2 regions of the Kineococcus mangrovi genome follow, and region 2 is predicted to be linked to the other one. Evidence: riboswitches for the same ligand, from Rfam matches in the RefSeq annotation. Region 2 holds a riboswitch; the other holds the start of a gene.
The links. Region 2 has a riboswitch for S-adenosylmethionine ahead of sfnG (dimethylsulfone monooxygenase SfnG). Riboswitches for the same ligand answer to the same signal wherever they lie in the genome.

Region 1: linked by a shared signal. The riboswitch ahead of AB2L28_RS03630 (ABC transporter substrate-binding protein) and the one ahead of sfnG (dimethylsulfone monooxygenase SfnG) in region 2 are both predicted to bind S-adenosylmethionine.

Annotation. Positions count from the first base shown of each region.
Region 1 is NZ_JBGGTQ010000002.1:121,047-124,272, forward strand. Features, by position in the region: gene AB2L28_RS03625 (ABC transporter permease) at 1-508, opposite strand, end outside; gene AB2L28_RS03630 (ABC transporter substrate-binding protein) at 505-2,109, opposite strand; SAM riboswitch class I at 2,273-2,365, opposite strand; gene metE (5-methyltetrahydropteroyltriglutamate--homocysteine S-methyltransferase) at 2,474-3,226, opposite strand, start outside.
Region 2 is NZ_JBGGTQ010000004.1:405,222-408,447, forward strand. Features, by position in the region: gene AB2L28_RS10845 (methionine ABC transporter permease) at 1-198, opposite strand, end outside; gene AB2L28_RS10850 (methionine ABC transporter ATP-binding protein) at 195-1,199, opposite strand; SAM riboswitch class IV at 1,327-1,436, opposite strand; SAM riboswitch class I at 1,593-1,674, shown strand; gene sfnG (dimethylsulfone monooxygenase SfnG) at 1,685-2,830, shown strand; gene idi (isopentenyl-diphosphate Delta-isomerase) at 3,011-3,226, shown strand, end outside.

The sequences.
Region 1 (3,226 bases), on a different contig from region 2:
ACGAGAACGCCTGGACCAGCAGCAGTCCCACCCAGAACGTGGGCAGCGAGACCCCCAGCGGGGGCAGGGCCTGCAGCGACGTGCGCAGCCAGGACCGGTGGACGGCGGTGGAGGCCAGGGCGATCCCCACCCCGAGGACCAGGGCGAGCAGGAACGACGACGCCGCGAGGACCGACGTCTGCGGCACCGCGCCGCGGATGAGCGTCGTCACGGGGGCACCGTTCTGGATGGAGTTCCCGAGGTCCAGGTGCAGCGTCCGCCACAGCGCGTGCGCGTACTGCACGGGCAGCGGGTCGTCGAGGCCGTGCTCGGCCCGCAGGGCCGCGACCTGCGCGGGGTCGGCCGTCGACTGCTCCCCGCCCTGCCCGCCGGCCAGCATGATCGAGACCGGGTCGCTGGGCAGCAGGTAGAGGATGACGAACGTCACCGTGAACGCGGCCCACAGCACCAGGACGGCCTGGCCGAGCCGGCGGACGACGTACCCCGCGCGACCGCCACCGGCCGTCACGACTGCTTCCAGGCGTCGTGGAACCAGAGCCGGGAGGAGCCCTCGAACTGCAGGCCGTGGACGTCGTCCGACGCCGCGATGACGGTGGAGAGCTCGATGAGGGGGATCGAGTGCGCGTCCTGCACGAGCGAGCGTGAGGCCTGTTCCACCAACCGCGCCCGCTGCGCGGCGTCGGTCGTGGACGCCTGCTCGGCGAGCAGGTCGTCGACCGCACCGCGGGGCCGCTGGTTCACGTTGCGCGTGTCGGTGGAGAAGACGGTGCGCAGGACGTCCGAGTCGGACCGGGTGAGGTTGTAGAACAGGACGTCGTAGTCGCCGGAGTTCTGCTGCGCAGCCGTGTCGGCGGTCGTGCCCTGCTTCAGCTGCAGGTCGAAACCGACCTCACGGACCTGCTGCTGCAGCAGTTCCAGCACGGCCGACGTGGGCTGCCAGAACAAGACGGTGAAGGTGAGCTCGCGTCCGGCCTTCTCGCGGATCCCGTCCGCACCCCTGGTCCAGCCGGCCTCGTCGAGCAGGCGGTCCGCGCCGGCCAGGTCGCGGGCGAGCACCGGGGAGTCGTCGGGGGCGTCGGGGGTGGACGCCGAGAGGGCCGACCGCACGGCCTGGTCCCCCGGGTTGAGGAGGCTCGCCAACTGCTCGCGGTCGACGGCCTTCGACAGCGCCTGCCGGACGCGGACGTCGTCGAACGGTGCCCTCGACTCGTTGGGGAACAGGTTGTACGGGATCCCGGGGTTGGCCCGCCGCTGCGTCCAGAAGCCGTTCCCGTCGAACTGCGGCAGATCCTGGGACGCGATGCCGGTCGTGGCGTCGACCTGGTGCGACTGCAGGGACCCGGTGCGCACGCCGGCCTCGGGGACCACGCGGTAGGTGACCGAGTCGAGGTGGGCCTCGCCCTGGTGCTGCGCCCCGGTCGGTGCCCAGTCGTACCCGCTGCGCCGGTCCAGGACGGTCGTGGCGTCCTTGGTGTAGCTGCCGACGACGAAGGGACCGGAGCCCACGAGCGTCGTCCCTGCGCAACGGGTCGCGGGATCGGCGGTCGTGGTCGGGACGGACAGCAGCCCGAGGCTCATGGTCGAGGTGGCCTGCAGGAACTGCGCACTGGGCCGGGAGAACGTGACGACGGCCGTCTGCGCGTCGGGGGTCTGCGTCCCGGTGTACCCCTGGAGGTACGTGGACCCGAGCGGGGCCTTGGCCCCGAGCGCGACGATCCCGTCGAGGTTCGCCCGGACCGCGGTGGCGTCCACCGGCGACCCGTCGGAGAACGTCGCCCCCTGCCGCAGGTGGAACGTGAACGTCGTCGCGTCCGGGCTGACCTCGAAGCGCTGCGCGAGCCACGGCTGGATCCGCCCGTCGAGGTCCTGGACGGTGAGGGAGTCCACGAGCTGGCGGCCGATGTTCAGCGCGTCGTTGTTCCCGACCTGCTGCGGGTCGATGCACCCGGAGTCGACGGAGATGGCGAACGTGAGGTTCCCTCCGCGGACGGGGGCGGCGCCGGCGTCGTCGGCGCTGCTGCGGCTCCCGCTGCACGCGGTGAGCACGCCGAGCAGCGGGACGAGGGCGGCGGCGGACAGGACGGTGGGCAGGGAGGTGCGGCGGCGCAAGGGTTCTCCTGGGAAGGGGTGGGGCGCACCGACGGGACGGCGGCGCGCGGAGCCGGGTCGGAGCCGGCGGGAGGACGGTCAGCGACAGCTGGTCGCACCGGTGCGGCAGAGGTCCACGACGCGCCGCAGGACGGCGACGTGAGACGTGCGGTCCACCTGAACCCCTCCATCGTTCCTGGCGGAAGCACCCGCGCCCGTTTTTGGGGGGTTGCTGCGGCGTCGCGGAGCCAGGTCTCTCAGCCGCTCTGGATGGTTGCACCGTGAACTCTACGGGGAACCGTGCCGGAACTCAACCACGGACTTCCCCGGGGACGGCCGAACCCCTCCACCCCGGTGGGGTGGAGGGGTTCGGCCGTGAGGGAGGTCAGCCCGCGACGGGCGTACCCTCGAGCAGTTCCGCCCGTACGGTGCGCGCGGCCTCGACGAGGTTCCGCAGGGACTCCGTCGTCTCGGCGTACCCCCGCGTCTTGAGCCCGCAGTCGGGGTTCACCCAGACCTGGGGTGCGGGCACCGAGCCGACGGCCGACCGGAGCAGCCCCACGACCTCCTCGGCGGACGGGACGCGCGGGGAGTGGATGTCGTAGACGCCGGGACCGATGCCGCGGGCGAAACCGGCCCGGGCGACGTCCTCGAGCACCTCCATCCGCGAACGCGCCGCCTCGATGCTCGTGACGTCGGCGTCCAGGCCGTCGATGGCCTCGATCACCTCCCCGAACTCGGAGTAGCACAGGTGGGTGTGCACCTGCGTCGCGTCGGCCGCCCCCGCGGTGGCCAACCGGAAGGCGGTGACGGACCAGTCGAGGTACGCCGCCTGGTCGGCCGTCCGCAGCGGCAGCAGCTCCCGCAGCGCGGGTTCGTCCACCTGCACGATCCCGATGCCCGCCGCCTCGAGGTCGGCGACCTCGTCGCGCAGGGCGAGGGCGACCTGGTTCGCGGTGTCCCCCAACGGTTGGTCGTCGCGCACGAAGGACCAGGCGAGGATCGTCACCGGGCCCGTCAACATGCCCTTGACGGGTTTCGCCGTCCGACTCGCCGCGTACCTGCTCCACGGCACCGTGATGGGCGCGGGTCGCGACACGTCGCCCCACAGGATCGGCGGCCGGACCCCGCGCGAGCC
Region 2 (3,226 bases):
ACCGGTGCTGACGACCCAGGACAGGACGGTGTGCGCGGGGCGGTTCTCCAGCAGTCCGCCGGGGGCCAGGTTGTGCACGAGGACGCCGATGGGCACCCCGAGCAGGACGACGATCGTCATGACGATGCCGACCATGAGCAGCGTGTCCAGCAGCGCCGGGGCGATGAGCGCGGGGATCTGCGCGAGCGGGGTGTTCACACGAGGTCCAGTTCCCGCGGGACGGCGGGGACCTGCGCGTGCAGCCCCCGGCGGTCCAGGGCGGTGGTGAGGGCGGTGGGGTCGACGCCGCCGGGGACCCCGAGGGTGGCGTGCCCGACGGTGCGGCCGGCGACGGTCCCGACCGAGGCCCCGAGCAGGGCGAGGTCGTGACCCAGTTCGCGGGACGTCGTGGTCAGCCAGTCGGCGGGCACGTCGTCACCGCGGTAGTGCACCTCCCAGACCGCCAGACCGCCCGCGTCGCCCACGCCGCGGCGGGGCAGCAGGGCCGCCCCGACGGGCGAGGCCGGGTCCCGCAGCACGTCCAGGAGCGGGGCCGCCTCGACGATCCGTCCGTGCTCCAGGCGGGCGACGGCGTCGGCCACGTCGACGACGGTGTCCATCTCGTGGGTGATGAACAGGATGGCCAGCCCGAGGTCGTCGCGCAGTTCCCGCAGCAGGCCGGTGATCGAGGCCGTGGCTTGCGGGTCCAGCCCCGAGGTGGCCTCGTCCGACAGCAGGACGCCGGGGCGCAGGGCCAGGGCGCGGGCGATGCCGACGCGCTGGCGCTGACCACCGGACAGCTCGTGCGGGTAGCGGTCGGCGAGCCCGGTCAGCCCGACCCGTTCGAGCAGTTCGGCCACGCGCCGCTGCCGGTCGCGGGCCACGACGCCGAGGTAGCGCAGCGGGAGCTCGACGTTCTGCGCGGCCGTGCGGCGCGTCTGCAGGCCGTCGGACTGGAAGATCGTCCCGATGCGGCGCCGCGCCTCGCGCAGCCGCCCCGCACCCAGCCGGGTGAGGTCCTGGCCGCCCACGACGACGGACCCCGACGTCGGGCGGGTCAACAGCGTCACGCACTGCGCGAGCGTGCTCTTGCCCGCGCCGCTGGGGCCCACGACGGCGGTGATGCTGCCGTCGGGGACGGTGAGGTCGAGGTGGTCCAGGACCGTCGTGGCGTGCGGGGGGTCCCCGTAGGTCTTGGTGAGGTGGCGCAGTTCGATCACGTCGTCTCCTGGGCGGCGTCCGGGCAGGGGAGGTCGCGGGCCCGGCGCGACGCCGGGTCCGGTGGGGAGGGGGAGCAGAGGGTGCGCTCAGCGGGAGCGGCGACAGTCCTTCGACACGGGAACTCCTGGTTCGTCCTTGCCCGCAACTCCTGCGGACCTGGTCCTCACCCGGAGCACCCCGTGACGAACCAGGGTTGCCGGCCAGCGAGCCGGGGCTTGACGCTGGCGCTCATGACCTGCCTCGACTGTGGCAGCCGCCGCAGACCCCCGTCAAGCGGTTCCGGGACGTCCGGAGTCGGAGAGGGGTCTCCGACATGCGTTGCGGGACAACGTCGTACCGGTCCCGAAAAGAGCCGGGAGCATCGGTCCGCCGGAGGGGGTACGCTGCGGGGGAACCCATCCAGAGCGGCTGAGAGACCTGGCTCGACGACGCCGCAGCAACCCACGGGGGTGCTACCGCCAGGACCGATGGAGGACGTTTCGCGATGCCCCTGCACGAGCCCCTGAAGTTCGCCTACTGGGTCCCCAACGTCTCCGGCGGTCTCGTCGTCTCGACGATCGAGCAGCGCACCAGCCACGACCCGGCCTACAACGTCGAGGTGGCCAAGGCCGCCGAACGCGTCGGTTTCGAGTACGCACTGACCCAGGTGCGCTACCTCGCCTCCTACGGCGCCGACGCCCAGCACGAGTCCACCTCGTTCTCCCTGGCCCTGCTGCTGGCCACCGAGCGGCTCAAGGTGATCGCCGCCGTCCACCCCTTCTTCTGGCACCCCGGTGTGCTCGCCAAGTTCGCCGCGACCGCGCAGGAACTCACCCAGAACCGCCTCGCGCTGAACATCGTGTCCGGCTGGTTCAAGAACGAGGCGACACAGCTCGGGGTCACCTGGCACGAGCACGACGACCGCTACAAGCAGTCCGAGGAGTTCATCGAGCTCCTGCGCGGGGTCTGGGGCGAGGACGGCTACAGCCAGTCCGGGGACTTCTTCAACGCCTCCGACATCACGTTCCGCCCGCAGCCCGCGGTCACCCCGGAGCTCTTCCAGGGCGGCAACTCCTCCGCCGCGCAGGCCATGGCCGGCCGCGTCAGCGACTGGTACTTCATGAACGGCAAGTCGATCGCGGGGGCCGCCCAGGGCGTCCGCGAGGTCTCCGCCCTCGCCGCGGAGAACGGGCGCACCGTCCGGTTCGGGCTCAACGGCTTCGCCCTCGTCCGCGACACCCGCGAGGAGGCCGAGGCCGTCCTGGAGGAGATCATCGCCAAGGCCGACCGCACCAAGGTCGAGGGCTTCGGCGCCGCCGTCCAGGAGGCGGGCAACTCCACCGGGGACGGCAAGGGCATGTGGGCGGACAGCGAGTTCCGCGACCTCGTGCAGTACAACGACGGGTTCCGCACCGGGCTCGTCGGCACCCCCGACGAGGTGGCGCGCCGCGTCCTGGCGTACCGGCTCGTCGGCGTCGACCTGCTGCTCCTCGGGTTCCTGCACGTCAAGGAGGAGGTCGAGGCGTTCGGCGAGCTCGTCATCCCGCGCGTGCGCGAGCTCGAGGCGCGCCTGGCCGCCGGTGAGGACCTGCAGCTCGGCGCCGAGCTCGACGAGGCCGTCGTCGCCGCGACCCAGCCCGTCCCGGCCTGAGCCGGGGCAGGGTGGCCGGGGTGTCCCGGTGGTCCCCGCCCGCGCGGTCCTGACCGCCGGCGGGACGGCGACGGACCACCGGGGGACCACGGGGGACCCTCCTGCCCGGGGTCGCGGCCGCGGCGCGCGTGTCGGCGTCGCGTGCTCGCCGTGCGCCGCCGAACGGCTTACGGTGCGGGGGTGACCCTCGCCCCCGCCGACCCCACCGTCGAACTGGTCGTCCTGCTGACCGACGACGGCACGCCCTGCGGCACGGCGCCGAAGGCCGACGTGCACCACACGAGCACCCCGCTCCACCTCGCGTTCTCCTGCTGGATCGTCGACGGGGCCGGTCGCACGCTGCTGACCCGGCGCGCAGCGGTCAAGCGGACGTGGCCGGGGGCGTGGACGAACTCC